2 regions of the Aliiglaciecola sp. genome follow, and region 2 is predicted to be linked to the other one. Evidence: predicted binding sites of a transcription regulator. Region 2 holds the regulator's gene; the other holds the start of a gene.
What was found. Region 2 encodes sigma-54, which starts transcription at its own class of promoters, with help from an activator protein. Its sites were predicted from a motif close to GTTGGCACGNNNNTNGNNT; they were not measured.
Positions count from the first base shown of each region.

Region 1 (9,480 bases), on a different contig from region 2:
TTGATTTGTAATGCCAATTTGTCGATATCGACGGAACCACTATTTAAGTGCTTTTGTACCTCAAGTAGCAATGCCGGTGGCTTGTCTAACGGAAAGTTACTGCCTATTGGATCTAAACAGTCAGCCTTTTCCAATTGCCAATTTATATTCCACCATCGCTGAATCTGGCTAAAACCTGATACCTTTTGAGTTCCTGAAACGTGATGAATATTATCCTTATATACCCGTTTAAATTGCGGGGCGTCACTGTCATCGGCCTTAATCATAACCACTAGTACTTTGTCTTCGGCAACACTTAACACTATTGCAGGATCTTGATTGTTTAGTTTAATTAAAGAACCAGGGCAAAGCAGAGCAGGGTATTCTAACAAGCCATCTAACCCTGTTAAATAACGTTCTGGTGAGCTTTGCACGAGTTTTCGTAACGCCGAGGAAAAATGCATGGGCTTTTTAGATTTACTCGGGGTGATCCGTGATGCAAGTTGGTGTGCTAACAAAATAATGTGCTGGTTTTTGGTTAACGTTAAAGGCCAAGAACGGTTATTTTCAAACTTGGAAAAAAGCCATTTGTAAATTTGATAGCCATCCATCCATGTTTGCAGATTAGCTTTATCTAGAATTTGTAGTAGCCGTACACTTTTGCGGTGGTGCGAGGGACGTTTGTTTTGTTGAAAAAAGCTTTCTAGATCTTCCTGACGTTCGCAATATAGTGAGAGTAAACAGCTTAATAACTGTTGGCAGCATAAGTCATTAATCCGCCCTCGATTGCAAAGAAGTGCGCAATAGACCATGCCATTGAAGACGAAATTATTTAAGAAACTACTTCTGGATTTATATAATAAAGGTTGGGCAACAAAGATATCAGGAGCGAGCTTAAAGGCCGCTAGAAAGTGTTCTGAAACTTTAACAATCCGTTTAATCTGTTCTGGTCCAACGGGGTTCTGCCGCACTTCATCAAGTACGGTGGAAACCTGCCCAAAGGCTTTTATTACACCTTGGGTTGGCATGTTTCAATAAACTCTAGGGAGCAGGAGTGAGTCACTAGCGCTTTAAGTAACTTTGGTAAGTGCCATCACCCCAGGCAATTAATTTATCATCTTGAAATAGCAGTGGGGTGCACTCATCTTGGGTGGTTATACCATCTGATTGGTTCCAAGTAGTTCGGTAAAACATCACTTGTAACTGTGCGTCACCTACTTGTTTGGCTTCACTAATATCTGGTGGCCCCAATAGTTCAACAATACTTGAACGAAGATCACCAATTTTGATTTTAGTTAACTGAACTTTATTGTATTCCTGACGATCTTCCCATCCCATACTGGAGGTATCGTCTGGGTTAAACAATATCAGCACTACAACCAGAGATACGTAGATAAATACGCCAATTCCGATACGTTGTATTACTTTACTATTCATAATTATTTCTCAAGATTAATTGTCCCTATGGTAATCAAATCACACTGATGAATAAAGGCTACTAAACGTGAAAAGCCTATAGCCTGCCTTAGGTTATTACCTGATAACAAGGGCTATAGTCGCTACCAGGAAGCTTCATACGTTGTTGTTTTACAAATGATTGCAGTAAAGTGTCGAGCATATTCATCAATTTAGGATCGCCATTGATTTTGAAAGGGCCATGCTTTCGTATTTGCGTGATACCTTCGGATTTCACATTTCCAGCCACTATTCCCGAAAAAGCTTTACGTAACGCGGCTGCAAGTTCGGCTTTAGGCTGCGAAAAATGCAAATTTAGTTCTTGCATGCTTTGATGGGTAGGCTCAAAGGGTTTTTGAAATTCCGGTTCAATTTTTAGTAGCCAATTAAATAAATAGGAATCGCCGGTGTTACGTCGATGAGTGCGCACATCGAGTTGCTGGCTTTTTATTTTTTGCGCAACTTTAACCGCATCATCCACTACTATTTCATATAACGACTGTGCTTCTGGACCTAAGGTTTCCCCCACAAATTTATCAATAGATTCAAAGTAATCTTTACTTTGAGCTGGCCCAGTTAAAATAATTGGTACGATTTGTTCGCGGTTTTCTTCATTTAACATGACACCCAACAAATATAATAACTCTTCAGCGGTGCCTACGCCTCCTGGAAAAATGACAATTGCATGGGCAATACGCACAAAAGCTTCTAACCGTTTTTCAATATCTGGCATGATAACCAGTTCATTAACAATGGCGTTTGGCGGCTCGGCGGCAATAATTGATGGTTCAGTCATTCCTAAATAGCGGCCGGTTTTGTAGCGTTGTTTCGCGTGTCCAATTGCAGCCCCTTTCATTGGGCCTTTCATCGCTCCTGGACCACAGCCGGTACAAATGTTCATTTCTCTCAAACCGAGTTGGTAACCCACTTCTTTGGTGTATTTATATTCTACTTCGCCAATTGAGTGACCACCCCAGCAAACCACCATATTCGGATCGCTGCCTACTTTAATAACTTCAGCATGACGTAACATATCAAACACTATGTCGGTCAAATCTTTAGATTGTGTAACATGGGCTTCATTGAGCCGATATTTCACTCCCATATGTAAAATATCTCTGAGTACGGCAAATAAGTGTTCGTGCACACCTTTGATTAATTGCCCGTCAACGAATGCTACGGCGGGTGGATTGACTAGTTCGATTTTAACGCCACGCTCACGTCTTATCAGATTAACTTCGAAATCTTCATAGGGGGTAAAAAGCTGTTCGAAATCATCTTCTTCCACGCCTGAGTTTAATACTGCTAAACAACAGTTTCTAAATAATTTATAGAGATCACTATTGACTGATTGTTTAAGCCTATCTACTTCGTACTGCGACAATTGACTTAAAGGGCCAACTGGGTTTAATTGAATTGATAGCATAGATTGTCCTATTTCCGAACTTACTGGCGAGCCTGTCGTGCAATGTTGTATGCAGATTCAAAATCACTTCTGAAGGGATTGATATCAAGCCCTCCGCGGCGAGTGTAGCGTGCATAAACGGTTAACTTTGATGGTTTGCAGTAATGCTTTATATCTTGAAAAATTCGCTCTACACATTGTTCATGAAATTCATTGTGCAGGCGAAATGAAATTAGATAGCGTAGCAGTGATTCTTGGTCAATTTGAGCACCTGAGTAGCGGATCATAATACTTCCCCAATCGGGTTGATTAGTGATCAGGCAATTGGATTTAAGCAGGTTACTACACAGTGTTTCACTCACTTGCTTCGATGTAGTTTTTAATGCTGAGGCGTCTAATTGGTAATCAGTAAACTCTATGTCTTGATCATCAATATTTTCACCAGGCAAATCTTCAATTTTTTGACTAGCAAAATCCTTCGGCAAAATTATTTTTACTTGTACTGACTTTCCAGCGCAATTTGATAAATCTGACGTCAGGGTGTTCGTTAACGTTTGTATGGATTCGATTTTAGATTGATTAAAGCTGTTTAAATATAATTTAAAGCTTTTTGATTCAATTAAATGCGGCGAGTCAAACGGAACAATACATTGCATTATTGCAACTTGCGGTTTTCCTCGCATGTTGAGCCAAGATAGCTCATATGCATTCCAGATATCTTCGCCGGTAAATGGCAAGCTTCCAGTTAATCCGATGGTATCTCGACTTAAACTGCGGGGCACTGCCTGCAGGAGTTCCGGAGAATAGGTTTGCACATATTCAACTGTTTTACCCAGTGTTAGTTTTTCTAGTGCCGGAGATGCATTACTTATCTCATCGGTTTTATTTGTCATTTAGTCTTCTCGTTATACAATACTTGAGCAGTGTAAATACCTTTTTGATGATTGTTGTTACGCAATTACGCCACTATCAGATTCGTTTCGCATATTACCGCAGATAATTGGTATTCACTTCGTTTGTTTCAAGTCATCTTAATTTAAATATAAGGAAGTGTAGTCTGTGAGCATTGATTCGGCACTACAAAATTTTGTTTCTGAATATGTCGATTGTCATCAACGTAATCAACATCCATTGGTTATTCAGTTCGATGAAAATTGGCCATCAAAATGCTATCAGCAAAAAGGAGAGCAAGATGAATGGATCCCATGGTTACCGGTTAAACAAACCAGTGACAGGCACTTCGAACACTTTGAAAAAGCCCTTGAAATTAAAATGGATGAACAACTTAAGGATTACTATACCTGCTTTTGGAGTGATAATCTAAATGCTCAAACTCCAAGGGGGAACCTGCAATTATTGATGCCTTGGAACGATGATGATTTTGAACGATTACAACAAAATTTAGTGGCTCATGTGTTGATGAAAAGACGTTTAGGGCAAGAAGATACGCTGTTTTTTGCCATCACAGACGAAGACGATTTTATTGTGAGTGTGCACAATGAAACAGGGCGGGTCATGTTGGAACAGATAGGGTTAGAGCCGCAGGAGACCCTAGCGAATTCATTAATCGAATTTATCCAACAGCTCACCCCACGCCTGTAGCATGGCCTTCAGGCCATGGTTAGATGAACATTTCATTCACTTTGCGGGGCTAAAGCCACCGCCTACAGGTGTAGGATAATCAACGATTATGATTGTTTCAAAGCTTGGGTTAGGCTCAACACCTGCTGTTCCAATAATGCGATGCGTTTTTCTAACTGATTTACATGTTGTGCTAAATCGGTTGGTTTCTGCATGGGAACATCATCTTCAATTAGATCCGCAAACTGCTCTGGCTCGTCTTGCCAGCGCCTTAAAACATCAATAACTTCCCGTAATGGTAATGGCCGGTTAGATGCTTTTTTAATTAACGCCACACTTGGCGCTTTTCCTTTAGATTTTAAATTTTTACACAGTGAAGCAATGTACTGGTGCTGATTTGACATGATGAAAAACACTAATTATTAGTCAATGTGGCTATTTTAACTGTATTGACGAACACATGCATTAATATATGTTGTTATATATCAATGACTTAGTTTTTGGCCTCAATTTTGTATAGTGGACTGCATGTAAACAATAAAATTAAAACTTCAAGGAACTTAAAATGAAAAAAATACTTGTTGCTGCAGCATTAGTCTTACCTCTTACCTTATCTGGGTGTGTTATATCGGTTGGTGGTGAAGGGGATTATTCCTATCAATCTGACTGGGAACAAAAAGAGCGCAAGAATAGAAAGGCAATTGCAAGATTAGAGTCAAATACAGCTATTGCAGATATTAGAAGCCGTCTCGGTACACCAGATTTTAGTGAGCTATACCAACAAAATAACGACGAGATAAACGTTTTGTTTTATCGCACGCAGCGTCGAGAAGGTGATGGTGTTACCACTAAAGATGAATGCACTCCATTGGTATTCAAAAATGGCAACCTAATCGGATGGGGCGACTCTGCTTACCAAAACATTTAAGTTTGCAAACTACAGCCCGGCATCGTTGGGCTGTAACTAGCCAAGCTACAAACTTGGCTAGCCAGTTAGATTATCGTAAACGATTGTCTAACTGATCGATTAACTCTGTCCATTCCGCATCTTCAAAAAAGGATTGCCGAATAAAAGTCGACTGAGCCTGGGTCCAAAAAGTGGCCTCTTCAAGTTTTATCGATTTATCTAAACCTTTATGTTCAGCAATAAAGCGCTCAATAGACTCATCATCATTTGCTAAGCCTAGTTGTAGAAACAAGTCTTTCAATTCTAAATTTTCAGTTAACATGTGCTGTCTCCTATATGAAATTCTATTTTCAACGGGTCGTCAATTTAGTACCTTGCTAATTAATTAGATACTTAGAGTTGTTGCTTTTCACCTAGTTAATATCTTTTATGCCTTGGATACTTTTACCATCGTCTCTTTAAGTCTTGGGGGGAATAGGCTATAAATCAACCTATTCAGCACAAAATAGCTTAAATTGTTTGCTGTTTAGTTTAATGAGTTGTTAACAAGTGGTTAATATTTATGTAAAGTGAAGTTTCCTAATTGAAGAGAGTCGAGCTATGTCAAATACTGCACAAGACATAAACCCATTGGATACCATCAAAGCTGTCTACCTTGCTGCTGAAGATCTAAAGATCGCAGCTTCAATTTTGTACCAAGCTTATCATGATGATCCGTTGTTTTTAGACATCTTCGATTCAGAAAAAGAAGGTTATGAATCTCGTTTACGAGGGGCAATTCGAGAAGAATTGAATGCATTTTGGAGCGCTAAGCAGCCGATGATAGGGTTGTTTGAAAGTGATCGATTATTGGCGGTGGCTTGTTTAATTAAACCTGATAGTGCCTTTAACCCTGATCGGTTTTGGCATTGGCGTTTGAAGATGTTGCTTACAGCAGGCTACATTGGCACAAAGCAAATGATTGAAAAAGAACAGCGTGTGAGGGAGCGTATTCCCCATGAAAAATATCATATGTTATCGTTCATAGGTGTGCATCCTGATCATCAACATCGGGGTCTTGGACATGTTCTAATGAGCGCTATTGATAGTATTGTTCTTGAAGAAGAGAAAAGTGAAGGTGTGGGTGTTTATGTAACTTTACCTAAATGTTTGTCGTTTTTTGATGACGGGAAATATCAACACATAGAAGAACTCAAAGTGTCTCGTATTAATGGCCAAATCATGTTTAAACCTCGTTCAGCATAAATATCGCTTCATTACTTAAGAGAAGAAAACCTCAGTAACTGGTGCTTTTCTTCTCTTAATCCCCTCTACCTTAAGATTTGCAATGTCGTCATTGTTGTACTTTTAAGCATGTAACAATTGAAATTGACAAAATTTTAAATTACTCCTCCTTAAACTAATTAGCCCCATGGCAATCGTCATTCGAAACGAGAATCTCTTTCAACAGGATGTAGAGCGTGAAAGAGGACTTGGAGAGCTGCATAATTATTATTTTCTTTCGACAAGAGAATTCTTGTCGAAAATCCCACTCTCATAATCGCTTTATCCCTCAAACAAACCTATTAGTAAATTCGAAACGAAGTGTCCAAGGCAACTAGACCGTTAAACACCCCCCAGGATATCTATTACGAAAAACTGGCTGGGCTTTCATCACATCGTTAAATAGACACCCACAGTATTTTTCATTCGATTTTCCGATTAAGGCAATCGCTTTTATTCAACACACTTTTCCACAAGCCACTCTACTATTAACAAATGCTTAACAAAGTAACATGTGCGTAAATGTTTCACTCACGATTATTCGCACTGCACACAAAATGCGTACTCGGGTGAAAGCGATAGTTAATTATGACCAAATTAGCGTTCAATAATTACAAACAACTGAGCGTAACTTGAGGATATATCAATGAAAACTAAACATACGTTTATCAAAACTGTCATTGCCAGCGTAATGGGTGTCTCGTTAATGAGTGGTGCTTATGCTCAGTCGGACGAAATATCTAAACCTAAGGGACCAATGGGTGAAGGCGTAGCTAAATTAAATCAAGTAAGAAGTAATGCATTTTGGTGGCCTGATCAACTTGATCTATCGTCATTACGCGATCACGACGAACGTTCTAATCCTTACGGTCCAGATTTTGACTATGCAAAAGCATTTAGTGAGCTAGATTTACAGGCAGCAAAAGCTGATATCAATAAAGTGCTAACAGAGTCGCAAGATTGGTGGCCCGCCGATTTTGGAAACTATGGTCCGTTTTTTATTCGCATGACATGGCACAGTGCAGGCACGTATCGAACGCTAGATGGTCGTGGTGGTGCGGGTGGAGGTCAACAACGTTTTGATCCTCTCAACAGTTGGCCCGACAATGGAAACTTAGACAAAGCTCGCCGTCTATTATGGCCTATTAAACAAAAATACGGTGAAGCACTTTCATGGTCAGATTTAATCGTTCTAGCAGGAAATGTAGCCTTAGAAAATATGGGGTTTGAAACCTACGGTTTTGCTGGCGGTCGCGCCGATGACTGGGAGCCCGATATAGTGTATTGGGGTCCAGAAGTTGAAATGCTAGCGAGTGACCGCGAAGATCGAGATGGTAAATTACAACGCCCCTTAGGCGCGACTCACATGGGTCTTATTTATGTAAATCCCGAAGGTCCTCGCGGTGTCCCCGATCCTGTAGGTTCGGCTAAAAACATTCGTGTTGCATTTTCGCGTATGGCAATGAACGACGAAGAAACTCTCGCGCTTATCGCTGGAGGACATACTTTCGGGAAGATGCACGGTGCTCACAAACCCACTAATTGCTTAGAAGCTGAGCCAGGCGCTGCAGGCGTTGAAGAGCAAGGTTTAGGGTGGAAGAACAATTGCGGTAAAGGTCATTCTGAAGACACCATTACGAGTGGTTTAGAAGGCGCATGGACACAAGCTCCCACTCGTTGGACATCACTTTACCTAAAAAATCTATTAAACTTAGAATGGAAACAAACTCGCAGCCCTGCTGGCGCGATACAGTGGATACCTACCGACGAATCTATGCACAATAGTGTGCCCGATGCACATGTGAAAGATAAAAAGAATCCTCCCGTTATGACCACTGCTGACCTTGCGTTAAAATTTGATCCAGAGTATCGCAAAATAGCAGAGCGTTTTTTAGCTGATCCTAAAGAGTATCAATTAGCGTTTGCTAAGGCATGGTACAAATTAACTCACAGAGATATGGGTCCTACGAGTAATTATTTAGGGGAAGAGGTACCTAAAGACATACTAATTTGGACAGACCCTGTATCTGAAGATACCCAGTCTACTATTGATCAAGACGATGCAAATAAAATCAAAGCTGATATTTTGGATTCGGGCTTAAGCATAGCAGAACTTGTTCGTGTTGCTTGGGCATCGGCTGCAAACTATCGTGATTCAGACATGCGCGGTGGAACAAATGGAGCACGCATCGCATTAGCGCCTCAAAACCAATGGGCAATAAATAACCCAGACGAGGTTGCTAAAGTAATTAAAGTGTTGAAAGAAATCCAAGATGACGTAAATGGCGGATTTTTTAACAGCGATAAAGTGTCACTTGCAGACCTCATTGTTCTTGGTGGCTCTGCAGCAATCGAAAAAGCTGCAAATGATGCTGGGTATGATGTTGAAGTTCCTTTCAACCCGGGTCGAGGCGATGCTTCGCAGGAGCAAACCGATACTAATTCGTTTAGCTTGCTTGAGTTAAGCTCTGATGGTTTCCGCAACTATTTTGACGCTGATAATAGTTATAAATCATCAACCGAAATGCTCGTGGATAAAGCCGACCAGCTGGACTTGTCTGTCCCTGAAATGACGGTATTGATTGGGGGCTTGCGTACGCTAGGCGCCAATCATAAAAATTCCAAACATGGCGTATTTACCGATAACACAAATACCTTAACAAACGATTACTTTGTGAATCTGCTCGATATGTCTACTGTTTGGGAAAAATCGTCCAAAGAGGGTATATACCAAGGATTAGACCGTGAAACAAGTGAAACTAAATGGACAGCAACGTCAGTTGACTTAATATTTGGTTCAAATTCTGAGCTACGAGCAGTTGCCGAAGTGTATGCTTTTGACACCTCCAAAGAGAAGTTTGTGAAAGATTTTATTGCGGCTTGGACTAAA
Region 1 covers NZ_JBDWYG010000008.1:31,133-40,612, forward strand. The annotation lists gene ABJV04_RS01465 (hypothetical protein) at 1-1,007, opposite strand, end outside; gene ABJV04_RS01470 (DUF3192 domain-containing protein) at 1,042-1,416, opposite strand; gene ppnN (nucleotide 5'-monophosphate nucleosidase PpnN) at 1,505-2,860, opposite strand; gene queF (NADPH-dependent 7-cyano-7-deazaguanine reductase QueF) at 2,881-3,732, opposite strand; gene syd (SecY-interacting protein) at 3,899-4,441, shown strand; gene ABJV04_RS01490 (hypothetical protein) at 4,528-4,824, opposite strand; gene ABJV04_RS01495 (DUF3192 domain-containing protein) at 4,986-5,348, shown strand; gene ABJV04_RS01500 (DUF2789 family protein) at 5,419-5,649, opposite strand; gene ABJV04_RS01505 (GNAT family N-acetyltransferase) at 5,928-6,572, shown strand; gene katG (catalase/peroxidase HPI) at 7,237-9,480, shown strand, end outside.
Region 1: ABJV04_RS01495 (DUF3192 domain-containing protein) is a predicted target of sigma-54. The motif match lies at 4,920-4,938, and genes of this name have one in related genera.

Region 2 (9,480 bases):
AGTAGGGCGATATCACATGCAGGCATATCGTGAATGGTTTTGCGGACATGCATAAAGCGGCCACTGGCCAAGGCTCGATTGATAGCCTTCAGTTGACGTTGCGCGTGTTTTACCTCTAATGCTTCAGCCATGAAAATACAGCTCGATGAAAAAACTACTAATATGAATAGTTTAGAGGGTTAAGGGCGGCAGGTCAGCAATTATTTACTCAACTTTAGTGAAAGTGAGCTATTCGTTTTCGTGAAACTTTTCTACAATAAGCTTTTCGATAGCTGCAAGTGCTTGCTCAGCGTCGATTCCTTCGCTTATTACGTTGACTTCTTTGCCTTGGGAGCTTTCTAACATCATTAGACCCAATACACTATTAGCTGACGCCGTTTTTTCCCCTTGGACTAAAGTAACTATGGCATCAAATTGATTGGCAACTTTAACTAATTCTGTCGCTGCTCGTGCATGTAAGCCAAGTTTATTAACTATAACTATTTGCTTTTCAAAGCGATTCATCGGTTTAATTCTCGGTGTCTAATTTGCACATCTGGGTGAGAGGCTGAGAATGTTTTTGCTAATGACTCAGCAACATAAACTGAGCGATGTTGTCCACCGGTACAGCCAATTGCAACTGTTACGTAACTTCGGTTATTTCTTTCTAGATGGGGAAGCCAAGTTGATATAAGGTTTTGAATTTGCCAAATAAATTTAGTCACTATGGGTTGTGAACCTAAAAATATTTCAACTGGTGAATCTAATCCACTTAGGTGTTTTAAGTCCGGCTCCCAGTGAGGGTTAGGCAAAAATCGCGCATCAAAAACATAGTCAGCATCTTTAGGTATGCCATATTTAAATCCAAAAGATTCAAATACTAAAACCAGTCTTGAGCTTTTCTTTCCTAGGATGCGCTCACGAACTAACTCTGCTAATTGATGAACCGAAAGCTTGTCAGTATCTAAATATAAATCAGCACGTTCTGCTATCGGAGCTAAAAGTTGACCTTCAGCCTGAATGGCATCGGAAAGCGATTTGTTTTGACGTGATAACGGGTGTAATCGACGAGTTTCGCTGAAGCGCTTAATTAGCATGTCATCACTGGCATCTAAATAAACAATGGTCATATCCCAGTTGGCAGGCAGGTAATCGAGGATTTCCACCAATTCACCAGACACTTTGGGAAGATTTCTTACATCAATACTTACCGCAACTTGGTCATACTCATCCATAACTGTATGAGTAAGGGTAGGCAGAAGGTTAACGGGGATATTATCAACACAATAATAGCCTAAATCTTCTAATGAGCGCAGTGCAATTGATTTTCCTGAACCGGAACGACCACTTATAATAATCAGCTTCATGCAACAATCGCCTCGTATAACTGTCCGTTGTCTTCAGCACAGCGAATGCGTTTAAGAACCTCTTTGTCACTTAACTTTGTGGCTATAGTGGCTAAGGTTTGCAGGTGTCCAGCGGCTTTATCTTCTGGTACTAAAATAGCGAAAAATATATCTACTGGACAATTATCGACTGCGTCAAAATTGATGGACGGATCACTGGTAATTAATATTGCGACTACGTCTTTTAACCCAGCTAATCTACCGTGGGGCAGCGCAATACCATTGCCGATTCCTGTACTACCCATTTTTTCGCGACTGACTAAACTATTCAAAATGGTAGTTTGATCAATACCGTCAATCTTTTCTGCCGCTATTAGGCTGATAGTTTCAAGAATTCGTTTTTTGCTTGTCCCCTGAACTGCACAACTTGTGCAGTCAGAGGAAAGGATGTCTTTAATTTCCATTAAATAATCTAATATATGTTAATGACGTTTAATCTTTTCCTTGTGCTTGATCACCTGTCGATCAAGCTTATCTATTAATCCGTCAATGGCTGCGTACATATCGTTATGTTCTGAGGTTGCAAAAACTTCGCCTCCGCTAAGATGAACTGTCGCTTCAGCTTTTTGATTAAGCTTTTCGACATTGAGAATGACATGGACATTGTTGATGTGATCAAAATGCCTTTCTAACTTTGTAAATTTAGTGTCTACATAATCTCGCAATGAATCTGTAATTTCTACATGATGGCCAGTAAGGTTAATTTGCATATTAGCGTATTCCTTCTGTTAACGAGCCTACAGCAGGCTCTTGCGTTGGTTAGACGGTGGGATCGATAAAGACTCCCGGTATTTTGCTATTGTTCTACGGGCAACCTGTATACCTTGGTCAGCCAATAGATCAGCAATCTTACTATCGCTAAGTGGCTTAGTTGGAAGCTCTGCAGCGACAAGTTTTTTAATTAGTGCGCGAATTGCCGTTGAAGAACACTCTCCGCCAGAGTCTGTGGCAACATGGCTGGAGAAAAAGTACTTCAGTTCGTAAATTCCTCTTGGTGTATGCATATATTTTTGTGTAGTAACACGGGAAATAGTTGATTCATGCATATCCACCATTTCTGCGACATCATTTAACACCATTGGTTTCATCATTTCCGGACCATGCTCGAAAAATCCGACTTGTTGCTGAACAATACAATTGGCTACTTTGAGCAATGTATCGTTTCGGCTTTCAAGGCTTTTAATAAACCACTTGGCTTCTTGCATATGTGAACGAATGAACTGACTGTCGCTGGTATTTTTAGCATTGCGGCTCATAGCTGCATATTGCTGATTAACATTTAGCTTAGGCAAACTGTCGGGATTTAACTCTACTTGCCAGCGGCCATTCTTTTTCATTACAGAAACATCAGGAATCACGTATTCGGATTCACCAATTATTAGGGCGCTGCCTGGGCGAGGGTTTAATGTTTGCAACAAACGCATTGCTTCGCGTAATTCGTCTTCTTTTAAACGAGTTTTGCGCATTAACGTGCGGTAATCTTTGCTACCTAAAAGGTCTGCATATTCACTAATTAATAATTTAGCTTCATTTAACCAAGGTGTATCTGGGGCAAATTGATTCATTTGTACCATCAAACACTCTTGAGGATTTCGAGAGCCAGAACCGATAGGATCGAACATTTGAATGCGTTTTAGAACACACTCAACTTCATCCAGTTCAACCTCTTCGTGATCGAGACTCGCGAGCACTTCTTCAGTACTAATGGTTAAATATCCAGATTCATCGATTGAGTCGATGATGGCAATGGCAATAGCGGTATCTACTTCGGAAAAGGGGGTTAAGCGCATTTGCCATAACAAATGATCTTGTATATTTTCGCTGGTTTCACCTTGGAAAATTTGATCATCATCACCACCGCTGCCACCACTAATTGATGCGGGTGCTGAAGATGCACTGATATATTCATCCCAAGTGCTATCTATGGGTAATTCGTCCGGAATATCTGCTTTTTCTAATGCCTCGTTTGTATCCATTGAGTCAGAACTGGCGGATACGGTTTCTTCCGTGAATTTATCATTACTATCTGCTAATGCGGAATCTCCTGTGGGGATGTCCGAACCATCCTCTACTTCTAAAAGCGGGTTGGATTCTAAAGCTTCTTGTATTTCCTGTTGTAAATCCAGCGTTGACAACTGCAATAGACGGATAGCCTGTTGCAATTGAGGCGTCATTGTTAGTTGCTGGCTGAATTTTAATTGTAACGAGGGTTTCATTTAGTTTTTATATTCTTACTTGTTTAGCCACAAAGCTTTGGTTAAAAACAACATACCTGTACTATAGCTTGAATTGCTCGCCAAGGTATACATCTCTGACTTGTTGATTATTTAAAACTTCTTCTGCAGTTCCAGAAGCTATCAATTCACCATGACTCACAATATACGCTTTTTCACACACGTCTAGGGTTTCACGTACATTATGGTCAGTTATTAATACTCCAATACCTCTATCGCGCAGGTGTTGAATTATTTTTTTTATATCATTTACAGAAATTGGATCGACACCTGCAAAAGGTTCATCTAATAAAATAAATTCGGGTGCGGCGGCCAAGGCCCGTGCTATTTCGACTCTTCTGCGTTCTCCGCCAGATAAACTCATTCCTAGGCTATTACGGATATGATTTATATTAAACTCGTCGAGTAATGCATCTGCTTGTTCTTCTCGTTGATCTGAGCTCAATTCTTTTCGGGTTTGTAGAATTGCCATGATATTTTGGTAAACAGTTAGTTTACGAAATATAGACGATTCTTGAGGAAGATACCCAATTCCTTTTCTAGCTCGAATGTGCATAGGCTGTAAAGTTAATGCTGTTTGATCAATATAAATATCGCCCTTATCTAAAGGTACAAGCCCTACAATCATATAAAAAGTCGTTGTTTTGCCTGCACCATTGGGGCCCAACAAACCAACAATCTGCCCTGTAGACACTTCTAAACTAACATCTCGAACTACTTGTCGAGATTTGTATGATTTAGCTAGGTTAGTCGCTTTTAACGTTGCCATTAAGGTTGCTCGTCCTGCTGCTTGTCAGTGCCTTGATGTTCTATATCATTCGATTTTTCGTCTGCATCTTCTTCCTGACGTTTACGGATACTCTCAGGTTGAAAAATAGCGGTTACTCCGCCCTCTGCATTACTGTTGCTTTCAGCTATTAATTGTTCCAATTCCATATTGAATTGGATGGATTCACCTTTAACAAGGCTGCTATCCTGATTCAATTCAGCTGAGCCATTTAGTGTTAATGTTCGATTGGAAACTTCGTATTTTATTTCATTAGCCGCAGCGCTGATCTTACTTCCGTCATCAAGGGTTTGGCTATACTTTGCCGGTTTACCTCGGGCAATAAATACTTCTTTACCTTCACCCAAGCCGGCGATGACTTCAACTTCATCGGCTAAAATTTCAAGGGAGCCTTGGGTAATTTTTACGTCTTTTCTAAAAATAGAGGTTTTGGTTTTGCCATCAAAGAAGTTTGACTTAGAGTCAACTTTGATAGGTAAATTAAAGTCGTTTTCACCGGCGCTAACAGCGGCGCTGAACACTAAGCTGATGATTAAAGCGCTAACGAGGCGCATATTGAGTTTGCACATGATTTTTAAGTTCATATTCCTGCGTAGTTAAATTTGCTACAAAGCCATTACTTTTAACAATAAAATCTTTTCCGTTAATCTCAACCGGTTCATCAGACATCATTGTTTTGTCTACTAAATTAATTTCTAAAAATTGTGTTTTAATTGTTTGCACAAATCCCGAATCATCTAAGCTTGTAATCTCTACGTCAGTTTCTAATTGAATGCGATTGTCCTCATAAAGTGTGCCCTCTTCAGCTTCAACATGCCAAGGGTTTTGTTCATCGGATACATAGATGGTGTATTTGGGGTGGCTAAACAAGGTGAAACCTAGAATTTGATAATGTTCCATTTTAAGGGCGAAAACTTCGTGGTTCACTTCGCCATTTTCATTATAAAGAGTACTGCGCATATTGCTCGCTTGATAATTGGGCTGCCAAGAATCTTCACTAGGAGCATTGGTTTGTTCCGTATCCGAACCTATCCACCCTGGCACATATATCATCAAGATTAGCACAAACAAAATGCCAATGCTTAGGGTGATTCGATTCATACGCTGCTACCGTATATACGATTTAATTTATTGTTAGCGAACAATATGAGGTCGCATATTTCTCGCACTGCGCCAGCCCCGCCGGCTGTTCGCGTAATATATTCAGCAACTGATTTTACGTACGGGTGGCCATTTGGAACACTAATAGATACGTTGCTGTGTTCGAACATACCCACATCAGGCATATCATCACCCATGGACGCGATATTTTCTTTCTTTAAATTTAAGCCGGCTTTGAGTTTTTGTACCGCAGTTTTTTTGTCTTCTTCGCCTTGGATAATCAATGATACACCCAGTGCCGACATTCTGTTTTCTACGATGGCAGATTTACGACCTGTAACAATAGCTACGTCAATACCAATTTCTAACATTGACTTCACACCATAACCATCGAGAGTATGGAATGCTTTTAATTCTTCGCCATCGTTTCCCATATAGATGCTGCCGTCAGAGAATATGCCATCTACATCACAAACGAGTAACTTAATTTTGCTAAGTTTATTAATGAAATGATTATTAACTGGCCCATAGAGAGTTTCAATAATCGCCACTATACCACTCCAGCTTTAAGCAACATGTGCATATTTAACGCGCCAACTGGCTTATTTTCATGATCTACTGCAAACATTGAATTGATACTGTATTTCTCCATTAAATTTAAACCTTCAACCGCTAACATTTCTGGTCGACCTGTTTTACTATTTGCGGTCATAACTTCGGCAACCGGGGTTTCGTGGATATCAATCCGGTCATCAAGAATACGGCGCAAGTCGCCATCTGTGAAAATGCCGACTAACTTTCCTTCTTTGTCAGTAATACCGGTCATACCAAGTCCTTTTCGCGATATTTCAAACAATGCATTACGCACTGTTTGATCAGATGTCACTAAGGGTAACTCATCACCAGTATGCATGATATCTGCAATTGTTAATAATAATCTACGCCCTAAACTTCCACCTGGGTGGGATAAAGCAAAATCAGCGGACGTAAATCCGCTTGCATTCAACAAGGCCACAGCCAATGCATCACCCATTGCCAAGGTTGCCGTGGTACTGGCGGTTGGGGCCAAGCCTAAAGAGCAAGCCTCTTGCTCTACCTTAATACACAATACTTCATTTGAATGTTTTCCAAGCGAACTCGTCGTACTGTTAGTCATCGAAATAATAGGTACATTTAATCGTTTTACTACTGGGATTAAATTAAGCAGTTCGGCCGTTTCCCCGGAGTTAGAGATTGCCAGAAGTACATCTTGGGGGCTTATCATGCCTAAATCACCATGATTAGCCTCGCCAGGGTGCATGAAAAAGGCGGGAGTACCTGTACTGGCTAACGTAGCTGCAATCTTATGTCCTATGTGGCCTGATTTTCCCATGCCACATACAACTACTTTACCTTTGCAATTTTGAATGATTTGACAGCTTCGCTCAAAACTACCATCGATATATTGTTGCAATTGCAAAATAGCTTGAGACTCTATTTCTAATACTTTAAGGGCCGATGCGAGATAATCTGTAGACATAGTTAATTCGCTTTACTTATATAAATAAAAAGACAGAGTAGGCGAGATAACATAGGACGAAGGCTGCACCTTCCCACCGATTGATTTGCCTTTTGCCTCGAATATTAAAGCTAAATAATATCAGTAACGCAGTGACGATTAACATGGCATACATGTCTCGACTAGCGACATTACTGTCTATTATTCCTGGTGCTATCAGTCCTGGCATCGCTAAGACGGCAAGAATGTTGAAGATATTAGAGCCAATGATATTACCCAGTACTAGGTCATCTTCACCTTTTAAAACCCCAGCAACACAGGCTGCTAATTCGGGTAGGCTCGTCCCCAATGCGATAATTGTTAAGCCAATCAATAGTTCACTCATTCCCATATATCTGGCAATGTGAACGGCTGAATCAACCATAAAGTGGGCACTAAGAGGGAGGAAAATAAGACCTAAGATAACCCAAAAAATCGCTTTTGAAGGGGGGACGCCTTGGGGGATTTCATCTGCGGTTTCCGAATGCAAGGGGTCGCTTTTCTCAGCGCTTAACGATATCCAAGTCAAGCCACCAATGGTTAGAAAAAACAAAACGATTAAGATAACACCTTCGATAACACTCAAATGACCATCAGCTAAAAAGTAAACCGCCAACAAGGTCACTGCAAGTAAAACAGGAAGTTCGCGTCTAATGGTGCTACTAGAAACCATTAAAGGTTTTAAAATTGCAGTAATTCCTAGCACTAATGCGATATTGGTAATATTGGAACCAATGGCATTTCCCACTGCTGTATCTGGGTTGTTACTGAGTGATGCGGTGGCGGAAACAACAATTTCTGGCGCAGATGAGCCCATTGCAACTATGGTTAACCCAATTACCATGGGGGAAACACCAATATTGGTGGCGAGTGCGGATGCACCGTAAACAAATTTGTCAGCACTCCAACTTAATGCTGCCAATCCCGCTATAAAAATAATGAATTCTAATATCACTTGACTATTTCTTTAAAAAACAATGATATGATTATCGCAAAATACATATGTAATTCCTAATGTCTTTACAATAATAATTAACGCCGTGAGATAATGTTGCTTAATACTTATCCAAACGGGCCATTACTTTGTGTTTTCTTTGTTTAATAAGGCATTTCTAACAATAGATGTTGTGACCCATTGAGTAAAATCAAGGTAGAATATGTCATTCATATTATATAGCAACTCAATCATTATAAACTGCTTGGCGTTACGCTTTGTTACAAATCGAAGCAGTTAGTCAATAACAGCCCATAACCTATACTGTTATCATTCCATTAATAATGCGTTTTATTTTTCGTGTTTTAAGTCGATTAATTATTTTTTTGTCTTGAAAAACGATAAAATGGCCTCAAATTGTCGCCTCGGTTGAAACATTTTAGGTGTTTGTCGTGTCTACTCAACCAGGCCACTCGGAGTTTCGGTGAAAAATTTAATAGATATAGATAGTTTGACCTTTAAACGCGGTAACCGTGTAATTTACGACAATATTTCATTGCACATACCTGAAGGTAAAACCACAGCGATAATGGGTCCCAGTGGAATTGGTAAAACAACGCTTCTGAAACTGATTGGGGGGCAGTTACGTCCAAACAGTGGAGACATAAAATTTCGAGGCGAATCCATACCTGGTATGACCCGAAAGAGATTGTTTCATGTTCGCCGTCAAATGAGCATGCTGTTTCAAAGTGGCGCATTGTTTACGGATATTAGCGTGTTTGACAATATCGCTTACCCGTTGCGTGAACACAGTAATTTGTCTGAAGATCTGATCAAAACTATTGTTTTGCTAAAACTTCAAGCTGTGGGATTGCGAGGTGCCGTAAATTTAATGCCCAGCGAGTTATCAGGAGGCATGGCACGTCGAGCGGCACTCGCTAGGGCAATAGCGTTAGATCCAGAGTTAATATTGTACGATGAACCTTTTGCCGGACAGGATCCTATTTCCATGGGTGTCTTGGTTAAATTAATAAAAGAATTAAACAACGCACTGAATTTAACCAGTGTGGTGGTTACTCACGATGTTAATGAAGTAATGAGTATTGCTGATCACGTTTATATATTGGCAGAGAAGAAAATTATAGGTTCAGGGACACCTGAGCAAATTAAGCAAAGTGATTCAGCGTTAGTTCAACAATTTTTACGTGGTGAAGCAGATGGACCTGTGCCATTCCATTATCCAGCGAAGTCGCTAGAGCAAGAATTTTTAGGAGTGAATTAGTGGATTGGTTAGCAAAACTTGGACAAGCAACAATTGATCGGTTTGCTGCTATAGGTCGAGCAACGGGCATGCTAATGGGAGCGATTATTGCAGCTCCTCAAGTTAAAAATATTCCACTGACCATTAAACAGATTTATGTGGTTGGTGTGCAATCCCTGTCTATTATCGTTGTGTCAGGCTTATTTATCGGCATGGTAATGGCCCTTCAAGGCTATACTAT
Region 2 covers NZ_JBDWYG010000037.1:48,211-57,690, reverse strand. The annotation lists gene mgtE (magnesium transporter) at 1-131, opposite strand, end outside; gene ABJV04_RS08875 (HPr family phosphocarrier protein) at 229-504, opposite strand; gene rapZ (RNase adapter RapZ) at 501-1,346, opposite strand; gene ABJV04_RS08865 (PTS sugar transporter subunit IIA) at 1,343-1,789, opposite strand; gene hpf (ribosome hibernation promoting factor) at 1,808-2,095, opposite strand; gene ABJV04_RS08855 (RNA polymerase factor sigma-54) at 2,123-3,601, opposite strand; gene lptB (LPS export ABC transporter ATP-binding protein) at 3,663-4,388, opposite strand; gene lptA (lipopolysaccharide transport periplasmic protein LptA) at 4,388-4,960, opposite strand; gene lptC (LPS export ABC transporter periplasmic protein LptC) at 4,947-5,507, opposite strand; gene kdsC (3-deoxy-manno-octulosonate-8-phosphatase KdsC) at 5,504-6,058, opposite strand; gene ABJV04_RS08830 (KpsF/GutQ family sugar-phosphate isomerase) at 6,058-7,026, opposite strand; gene ABJV04_RS08825 (calcium/sodium antiporter) at 7,043-7,999, opposite strand; gene ABJV04_RS08820 (ATP-binding cassette domain-containing protein) at 8,463-9,260, shown strand; gene mlaE (lipid asymmetry maintenance ABC transporter permease subunit MlaE) at 9,260-9,480, shown strand, end outside.